3 regions of the Serratia sp. K1WW1 genome follow, and region 1 is predicted to be linked to each of the others. Evidence: predicted binding sites of a transcription regulator. Region 1 holds the regulator's gene; each other region holds the start of a gene.

Region 1 (3,279 bases):
GCTTTCATTGGCCGGCTCATTGGCCCAAGCTGCGCCGCTCCTGCCGCCAATGCCGTGGGTGCCGTCGAGGAACCGGCAGCCTGCAGTTGCAGGTTCACGTTGGGATAGTGTCGGCTGAAATCCTGCCCCCACAGCGCCATCAGGTTGGCCAGGGTGTCGGAACCTACGCTGGACAGGTTACCGGAAAGCATGCCGTCCGGAGCAGCCACGGCCCCGCGGCCAACCGACAACAGTAGGCAAAGCAGCAAAGCTTGGGTAAATCGATTCATGGCGGGCTACCTGTTAATTTTTCACCGCATTCTCTGCTAAAGCCGCGGGAACAATCAACCGGTTAGGCAAGGTAAAGATAAAACGGGTGCCAATGCCTGGCTCACTGAGGATCTCCAGCCGCGAATCATGATGGCTGAGCGCATGCTTCACGATCGCCAACCCGAGCCCACTGCCGCCGGTCTGGCGCGAACGTGCTTTATCGACACGATAGAAACGCTCCGTCAGGCGCGGGATATGTTCGGCACCAATGCCCGGCCCGTTATCGCTGACCTGGAACTGAGCCCCCTGCGGCGTCTGCTGCCAGCTCACTTCGATATTGGTGCCCGCCGGAGTATGGTTGACGGCGTTGTACACCAGATTGGAAACCGCGCTGCGCAGCTGATCCTCGTTACCGAACACCTGCAGATTTTCATTCACCCGGAAATTGATCTGATGATTACCGCCGCTGAGCGATTGCGCCTCACGCTGCAATACCCGCAGCATTAACGGAATATCGACCTTCTCGTTCATATCCACGTTTGGCGCGGCCTCGATCCTGGAGAGCGTGAGCAACTGCTTTACCAAGCCATCCATGCGTCTGGTCTGCTCTTGCATGGTGCCCAAGGCTTTGCCACGCAGCGAACCATCCAGCTCTTCATCGCTCATCATCTCCAGATAGCCTTGCAGCACCGTTAGCGGCGTACGTAGCTCATGACTGACGTTGGCAAAGAAGTTGCGTCTGGCCCCCTCCAGTTGACGCATCTGGGTCACATCACGTGCCACCATCAGCAATTGGCCTTCGGAATAGGGCATGATACGGAATTCGACAAAGTGCTCGTTATTCAGTTGTAACGTCAGCGGCCGGGTAAATTCTTGCTGTTGCAGATAATGGCTGAATTCCGGATAGCGCAGCAGGTTGAGAATGTGTTGGCCATTATCTTCCGGCCAGCGAAAGCCCAGCAGATGCTGTGCCAGGCCGTTACACCAGAAGATATTGCCCTCAACGGTGGTCATCACCACCGCATCCGGTAAGGATTCGGCCCCGCTGCGAAAGCGTTTGATCAACAGCGCCAGCTCACGGCGGCGGCGGCGGTTACGCTGCTGCATCTGGTACAGGCCATAGAACAGCGGTTCCCAGCTCCAGCGGCCCGGCGGCGGCGTCATGCTGCGGTCCACCCACAGCCAGTGGGAAAGTTTGAGTTGGTTATAGAAGTTCCAGGCCAGCGCGGCCAGCACCGAAACCAACAGCAGCCAGGGCAGATAACCGAAAATCAGCCCCAGCAATAAGGCAGGCAGGCAAAAAAGGGCCAGCTCCAGCGCCAGCCTCTTCCACGATAAACGTTCTAGCACGGTAACCTCTCCAGCGCAGTGCGATCAGTAGCGCGTTGAGAACCGATAACCGGTGCCGCGAACGGTTTGAACCATCTTGTCATGACCACTGGTCTCCAGCGCCTTACGCAGCCGGCGGATATGCACATCAACGGTGCGGTCTTCCACATAAACGTTAGTGCCCCAGACGTGATTAAGCAACTGTTCGCGGCTATAAACACGCTCCGGATGAGTCATAAAGAAGTGCAGCAGTTTGAACTCGGTCGGCCCCATCTCCAGCGCCTGCTCATTGGCCATCACCCGGTGCGAGGAAGGATCCAGGCTTAGCCCCTGCATTTCAATCACTTCTTCTACTGCCATCGGTGAAATACGGCGCATCACCGCCTTGATACGTGCCACCAGTTCCTTGGGCGAGAAAGGTTTGGTGATGTAATCATCCGCGCCAACCTCCAGGCCACGTACCCGATCTTCTTCTTCACCGCGCGCGGTCAGCATCATCACCGGGATATCCCGGGTCATCGCCTCGCGCTTCATATGCTTGATAAACTGAATGCCGGAACCTCCCGGTAACATCCAGTCCAGTAACACCAAATCAGGGAACGGCTCAGACAGGCGCGTGACGGCACTGTCATAATCCTCGGCTTCCAACGGTTGGTAACCATTCTGTTCCAACACAAAGCACACCATCTCACGGATCGGCGCTTCGTCTTCCACCACCAGTATGCGTCTTGCCATCGTCAATCCTGCCAATGTGTTAGCGATCTCAGTTGATTGCGGTCGCCATTATGCGTCAGTTTTGTGACACTTTTATGAAAAAAAAGCCCCATTAATGGCAGTAAGCATAGCGATTATTTCTGACGGCAAACAAAAATCATTCGGCCCCCTGCTTGATTGAGCCACGACAGGAGAGGTCCCCCCCTTTATAATCGTCGCCATTATGTTGTCGCCCTGGGAGTTTTATGCGCCTGATCCATACCTCCGACTGGCATTTGGGCCAGTACTTTTTCACCAAAAGCCGCGCCGCCGAGCATCAGGCCTTCTTACGTTGGCTGATAGAACAGGTGGAACAGCAGCGGGTGGATGCGCTGATCGTCGCAGGCGATTTGTTCGATACCGGCTCTCCGCCCAGCTACGCCCGCGAGCTGTACAACCGCTTTGTGGTGGAGCTGCAACGCACCGGCTGCCAGCTGGTGGTGCTGGGCGGCAACCACGACTCCGTAGCCACGCTGAATGAATCGCGTGAGCTGCTTTCCTGCCTGAACACCACCGTGATTGCCAACGCGCAAAGCGAGCTTGAGCAGCAAATCGTGGTGCTCAACCAGCTTGATGGTCAACCTGGTGCGGTGCTCTGCGCCATCCCGTTCCTGCGCCCACGAGATCTGCTCACCAGCCGCGCCGGTGAGTCTGGCAACCAAAAGCAGCAGGCCCTGCAAGAAGCCATCGCCGAGCATTACCACAACCTGTATCAGGCAGCTTGTGCGCGCCGCGATGCGTTGGGTTTGCCACTGCCGATCGTCGCCACTGGCCATTTAACCACCGTGGGCGTCACCACCTCGGATTCAGTACGGGATATCTATATCGGCACGCTGGACGCTTTTCCGGCTCAGGCGTTCCCTCCTGCCGATTACATTGCGTTAGGGCATATCCATCGCGCGCAGAACGTCGCCAAATCCGAGCATATCCGCTACAGCGGCTCACCAA
Region 2 (3,279 bases), 1.8 Mb from region 1:
AGGTAATACGGGTCCTGAAACAGCTGTGTAAAGTTGTCCAGCCCGACAAACTGGCTGGAAAGGCCGAACGGATCGACGCTTTGTACCGAGTACCACAGCGCCTGACCGGCAGGCCACAGGAAGAACACGACGGTGATCAGCAGCTGTGGCAGCACCAACATATAGGGCAGCCAGCTACAACCGAAGCCGGGACGGGATGATGACATAGGGTTAACCGTTAAATGGGGATGAGGGGTGGTATAAGCCCCTCACCCTAGCCCTCTCCCACAGGGAGAGGGGACTATACGTGCTACAAACCACCTTCTGCGCCTGACCACAGCTCTGGACTAGCTCCCTCCCCCCAAAATGCCCATGAAATCCCTGGGCTATGCCGTGGGAGAGGGTTGGGGTGAGCGGGGATTGGTAGCCTTAACTGACCATAACACTTGGCAGAAGGTGGCCCAATCTGACGCTTACTTGGTGGAAGCCTCGAAGCGGCGCAGCAACACGTCACCGCGCTGTACCGCAGCATCCAGCGCCTGCTGCGGGGTTTTCTTGTCGGTCCACACGCTTTCCAGCTCTTCATCCACCACGGTACGGATCTGTGGCATATTGCCCAGACGCAGCCCTTTGGTGAACGCCAACGGTGGCTTGTTCAGCATCTGGCGGGTGGCCACATCGGCCCCAGGGTTCTTGTCGTAGAAGCCCTGCTGCTTGGTCATTTCATAGGCAGCAGTGGTGATCGGCAGGTAGCCGGTCTTTTGATGCCATTCGGCGGCAATCTCAGGCTGGGCCAGATATTGCAGGAACTCTGCCACACCTTTGTAGGTCGCCGCGTCTTTGCCGTTCATCACCCACAGGCTGGCCCCGCCGATAATGGCGTTCTGCGGTGCATTTTTGGCGTCAGCATCGTAAGGCATCATGCCCACGCCGAAGTCAAACTTGGCGTATTTGCGGATGCTGGCCAGCGAGCCGGAAGAGGCGGTCGCCATGGCGCAGTCGCCGTTGTAGAACTTCTCGGTAGGTTCGTCCTTGCGGCCGAAGTAGGTGAAGTCGCCCTTCTTGTTCATGTCTTGCAGCAACTGAATATGCTTCACCTGCAGCGGCTGGTTGAACTCCAGCTTGGCACTGGTGCCACCAAAGCCGTTGTTTTCACTGGCGAACGGCACGCCATGCCAGGCGCTGAAGTTCTCCAGTTGGATCCAGCCTAACCAACCGCTGGTGTAGCCGCACTTCATGCCAGCCGCGCGCAGTTTGGCCGCATCAGCCGCCAGTTCCTGCCAGGTTTTCGGTGGCTGATCCGGGTTCAAGCCCGCTTTCTTGAAGGCGTCTTTGTTGTAATACAGCACCGGGGTGGAGCTGTTGAAAGGCTGGGACAGCAGATGGCCGCTCTTGTTATCGGTGTAGTAACCGGCCACGGTCGGCACAAACACCGATTCGTCGAATTTGACGCCCGACTCCTGGAATACCTGATACACCGGTTTGATCGCCTTGCTCGCCATCATGGTGGCGGTGCCCACTTCATAGACTTGCAGGATCGCCGGTGCCTTGCCGGAACGGTAAGCAGCAATGCCCGCCGCCAGGCTCTGTTCGTAGTTGCCTTTATAAACCGGGACGATCTTCACATCGCTGTGAGTTTGGTTGAAACGGTCCGCCAGAGAATCCACTTCAGTGCCCAGTTCCCCTTCCATCGAATGCCAGAAGGGGATCTCGGTGGCAGCTATTGCATGGCCGCTGACCGCCAGGGCCAAGGTAACGCACAACGTGGTTTTTTTAATCGCGTGAGCAAACATGCCTAACTCCTGAAAAAGCTGGTGTGATCAAAACGCGTGAGCGAAAAGAAACAGTTTTTGTTCGGATGCTAAACATGCCATGCGCGGATGACAGTAAAATAACTCTGGCGTGACAGCTAGATGACAGCGAGGTGAAGTGCAGATGGCGGTTTGATGTCGGCGGTAGGGAATTCTCCCCACCGCCGCAGAGAGATTACAGCGAGCGACGCAGGCGGGCGACGGCCTCTTGCATCTGTTGTTCGGTTGCCGTGGCAAACGACAGACGGAAGGTTGAGCGATCCGGTTTGTCAGAGAAGAAGTATTCTCCCGGCACAAACACCACACCCTGTTTCAGGGTGGTGTTCAGCCACTCGGTAGCATTGAACTGCTGACGGAAACGCGCCCACAGGAACATGCCGCCTTTCGGCATATCAAAGCTGATCACATCACCCAGCTCTTTTTCCACCAGCCCGGCCAGGATCTCGCCTTTGTGCTTGTAGGCCGCGCGGATCTTTTCGATCTGCGCCGGTAAACGATCCAGCCCCAGGTAACATTCGACGATGCTCTGCGACAGCGCGCTGGCATGCAGATCCGCCGCCTGCTTGATGATCGCCACTTTATGCAGCAGGAACGGTGGCAAGATGGCCCAACCCAGGCGCAGGCCCGGAGCCAGGATCTTGGAGAAGGTGGAGGTGTAGATAATGTTTTCGGTATGGCCCAGCACCTGCTGCGAAACCTGATACAGCGTGGCATTACGCTCTTCGGTGAAGCGCAGCTCGCCGTACGGGTCATCCTCGATAATCAGGAAGTTATGCTCCACCGCCAGTTTCACCAACTGCTCACGGCGTGCGGCGCTCAGGGTCAGGCCGCTCGGGTTGCCGAAGTTCGGCACCACGTATACCCCTTTGATCTTCTGGGTTTTCAGCAGTTCGGCCAGCTCATCCACCACCATGCCATCGCTGTCAGAAGAAACGGACATGACGTTGGCTTCCGCCAGTTCCAGCGTTTGCAGCGCCGCCAGATAGGTCGGGCGCTCTACCACAAACACATCACCAGGGTTAATCACCGCACGCATCAATAGATCCAACGCCTGCTGGGAGCCTGCGGTCACCACGATATCTTCCGGCTTGGCATTTACGCCACGCTGTGCGCATAGGGTACAGATGCCTTCACGCAGCAGTTCGCTGCCTTCGGTCAGCCCATATTGGAACGCGCTTTTCGGTTGTTCGGTAATAGCCTGCTGGGTAGCAATGCTCAATCCTTCGAAGTCAAACAGCGCATCTGAGGGAATGCCACCCGCCAGCGAAATGACGTTTTCCATTTTGCTGTGCTTGAGCAATTCGCGGATTGCCGAGCTTTTGACCTTTACGATGCGCTGTGCGAGTAGTCCTTCTGTCTTCATTGCTTGTTCTCGTAATCGTTAAAATAGGGGCGCAACACGTTCTGGTACACCCTGATAGGCAGCCGGGTCGAACATGTTCGATCCCTACCGATTCATCCGCCCAAATACGCCGACCGTACTGCTTCG
Region 3 (3,279 bases), 1.8 Mb from region 1:
GGTGTGGACGCGGAAGTCGGATTTGCCCATCGGGAAGCGGCCAGGGTAGCTTTGCACCTGCTTACCGTCTTTGATATCAAAGCCTTCGGTGAACTTCAGCGATTTGATCTCAGGCAGCGTAAAGTCGATGGCGTAGTAGCGGCCATCTTTACGCGCCCGGTCCGGGAAGCGTTCGGCAACGTCGGTGACGCGATCCAGATAGTGGTCGTGCAACACTACCAGTTCGTTGTCTTTGGTCATCACCAGGTCTTGCTCAAGGAAGTCGGCGCCCTGCGCGTAGGCCATTGCCTTGGCCGGTAACGTATGCTCCGGCAGATAGCCGCTGGCACCGCGGTGAGCGATAACGACTTTATCCGCAGCCTGTGCGGCACTGAGCATTGAAGTGGCAAGAATGATCCCTGTCAGCAGGGCTTTGGTTTGAGTCCGCATTCTGTGTTGCTCCATGTTGTAGAGGTAAGAAAAAGGCCGCACAAGCGCGGCCTTAGATTAACGATAAAGGGTAGGGGCGCTGCATACTGCGCCCGCTTGGCTTTTAGCCGCGTTTCGCCGCGATTTCTGCGTGGTGTTTCTTCTCGCTGATCATGGTCAGCACCAGCAGGATCACCGCACCGATGCTGCCGCCGATCATCACCATAAAGCCGCCGTCCCAACCGAAGTAGTCAACGGTATAGCCGACGATGGCGCTGGCTGCGACCGAGCCGCCCAGGTAACCGAACAGACCGGTAAAGCCTGCGGCGGTACCTGCCGCTTTCTTCGGAGCCAGTTCCAGCGCGTGCAGGCCGATCAGCATGACTGGGCCATAGATCAGGAAGCCGATGGTGATCATACAGGCCATATCGATGCCAGGGTTACCCACCGGGTTCAGCCAGTAAACGATGGTGGCGATGGTTACCAGAACCATGAAGAACACCCCGGTGGCACCACGGTTGCCTTTAAACACCTTGTCCGACATCCAGCCGCACAGCAGGGTGCCTGGGATACCGGCGTATTCGTACAGGAAGTAGGCCCAGGAGGACTTATCCAGCGCGAAGTGTTTCACTTCTTTCAGGTAGGTTGGTGACCAGTCCAGGATGCCGTAGCGCAGCAGATACACGAACACGTTGGCGATCGCGATGTACCACAGCAGTTTGTTTGGCAGCACGTACTGCATGAAGATCTGCTTGGCTGTCAGCTCTTCTTCTGCTTCTTCGCTGTAATCATCCGGGTAGTCGTTTTTGTATTCTTCAATCGGTGGCAGACCAACAGATTGCGGGGTGTCACGCATCAAGGCGAAGGCGATCAGGGCCACCAGGATCGCACCGAAGGCAGGCATATACAGCGCCGCATGCCAGTCGTTAAACCAGGCCATACCCAGCAGGAACAGCAGTGGCGGCAGACCACCACCGACGTTGTGCGCACAGTTCCATACCGAAACAATACCGCCACGCTCTTTCTGTGACCACCAGTGCACCATGGTACGGCCACAAGGCGGCCAGCCCATACCCTGGAACCAACCACACAGGAACAGCAGCACGAACATCACGGCAATGCTGGAGGTAGCCCAAGGCACAAAGCCCATAAACAGCATGACGGCAGCAGCCAGGATCAGGCCGGCGGGTAGGAATACACGCGGGTTGGAACGGTCAGAAACCGATCCCATGATGAACTTGGAGAAACCGTAGGCGATGGAAATCCCTGACAGCGCGAAGCCCAGGTCACCACGGCTGAAGCCCTGATCGATCAGATACGGCATCGCCAGGGTGAAGTTTTTACGCACCAGATAGTAGGCGGCGTAACCGAAAAAGATCCCCATAAAAATCTGCCAGCGCAGCTTACGGTAGAGCGGGTCTACCTTGTCGACTGGCACACGAGAAATGTGTGCGGCTGGCTTAAAAATACTCAACATGAGCGCCTCCGATGGCTTTATCTGTTTATTGCCTCAACAGGAAACGGCTGTCCTGAAGATGGGCTTGCGGATACCTGAAGTGTTGTTAAATGTTCCATAACGAGCGCAATGCTAGAGAAAACCCCCCGGTCACACCGTGATGGATGGCTCATTTGTTACACTTTTATGAAACTGTGGCGAATTTTGAGTGATCGGTTAACATTTTGGAATGACTAAATAGCACAAATACGTGATATTGGTCACATTCATGGCTTTTTATGGCCATATTATTTTCGTTTTCTGTTCGTTATTGTTCCTTATCAAACAAAAACCCTACTAACTGTGGCTAAATAAATCCATAACTACAGGCTCAGGGGGCGTGATGAGCAACAACTCACCAATCACCGAAACGGACGTGATCATCATTGGCGGCGGCGCTACCGGCGCGGGGATTGCCCGTGACTGCGCGCGGCGCGGTCTGCGTTGCGTTTTACTGGAAAGGCATGACATCGCCACTGGCGCTACTGGCCGCAACCACGGGTTGTTGCACAGCGGAGCGCGCTATTCGGTCACCGACGGTGAATCGGCACGCGAATGCATTGAAGAAAACCGCATCCTCAAGCGTATTGCCCACCACTGCATCGAGCGTACCGACGGCCTGTTCATTACCTTGCCTCAGGACTCGTTGGCCTTTCAGCAGCAGTTTATTGCCGCCTGTTGCAGCGCCGGGATTGAGGCCGAAGCCATTGACCCCGCGCTGGCATTACGCCTGGAGCCTGCGGCTAACCCGGCGCTGATCGGCGCGGTGCGGGTGCCGGATGGCACCGTCGATCCTTTCCGCTTAACGGCGGCCAACATGCTTGATGCGCGTGAACATGGCGCACAAATCCTCACCTATCATCAGGTTACCGGTTTGTTACGTACTGGCGATCGCGTGACGGGCGTGCGCGTTTTCGATCACAAGGCCGCACAACAGTACGATATTCATGCTCAGGTGGTGGTCAACGCCGCCGGGATCTGGGGCCAGAAAATTGCCGAGTATGCCGATCTGCGCATCCGCATGTTCCCTGCCAAAGGGGCATTGCTGATCCTGGGCCATCGCATCAATAACATGGTGATTAACCGCTGCCGCAAACCGGCGGATGCCGACATTCTGGTGCCTGGCGACACCATCTCGCTGATTGGCACCACCTCTACCCACATCGATTACGACCAGATCGACAACATGGTCGTGACGCCACAGGAAGTGGATATATTAATCCGCGAAGGCACGCTGCTGGCTCCGAAACTGGCGCAAACGCGCATTCTGCGAGCCTATGCGGGCGTGCGGCCACTGGTCGCCAGCGATGACGATCCCTCCGGGCGTAACGTCAGCCGCGGCATCGTGCTGCTTGATCATGCGGCGCGCGATGGGT

Evidence for each region. The regulator PhoB, encoded in region 1, activates phosphate uptake and scavenging genes when phosphate is short. The targets are predictions, from matches to a motif close to CTGTCATAAAACTGNCNNAT.
Region 2: a site for PhoB is predicted at 1,880-1,899, ahead of ugpB (sn-glycerol-3-phosphate ABC transporter substrate-binding protein UgpB). Genes of this name have one in related genera too.
Region 3: a site for PhoB is predicted at 2,038-2,057, ahead of glpT (glycerol-3-phosphate transporter). Genes of this name have one in related genera too.

The regions. Positions count from the first base shown of each region.
Region 1 covers NZ_CM147697.1:4,589,994-4,593,272, forward strand. Annotated here, with positions in the region: gene ACX9GU_RS20815 (PstS family phosphate ABC transporter substrate-binding protein) at 1-269, opposite strand, end outside; gene phoR (phosphate regulon sensor histidine kinase PhoR) at 283-1,599, opposite strand; gene phoB (phosphate response regulator transcription factor PhoB) at 1,624-2,313, opposite strand; gene sbcD (exonuclease subunit SbcD) at 2,538-3,279, shown strand, end outside.
Region 2 covers NZ_CM147697.1:414,681-417,959, reverse strand. Annotated here, with positions in the region: gene ugpA (sn-glycerol-3-phosphate ABC transporter permease UgpA) at 1-206, opposite strand, end outside; gene ugpB (sn-glycerol-3-phosphate ABC transporter substrate-binding protein UgpB) at 453-1,772, opposite strand; gene ACX9GU_RS01935 (aminotransferase-like domain-containing protein) at 1,966-3,153, opposite strand; gene livF (high-affinity branched-chain amino acid ABC transporter ATP-binding protein LivF) at 3,246-3,279, opposite strand, start outside.
Region 3 covers NZ_CM147697.1:387,798-391,076, forward strand. Annotated here, with positions in the region: gene glpQ (glycerophosphodiester phosphodiesterase) at 1-429, opposite strand, end outside; gene glpT (glycerol-3-phosphate transporter) at 533-1,885, opposite strand; gene glpA (anaerobic glycerol-3-phosphate dehydrogenase subunit A) at 2,247-3,279, shown strand, end outside.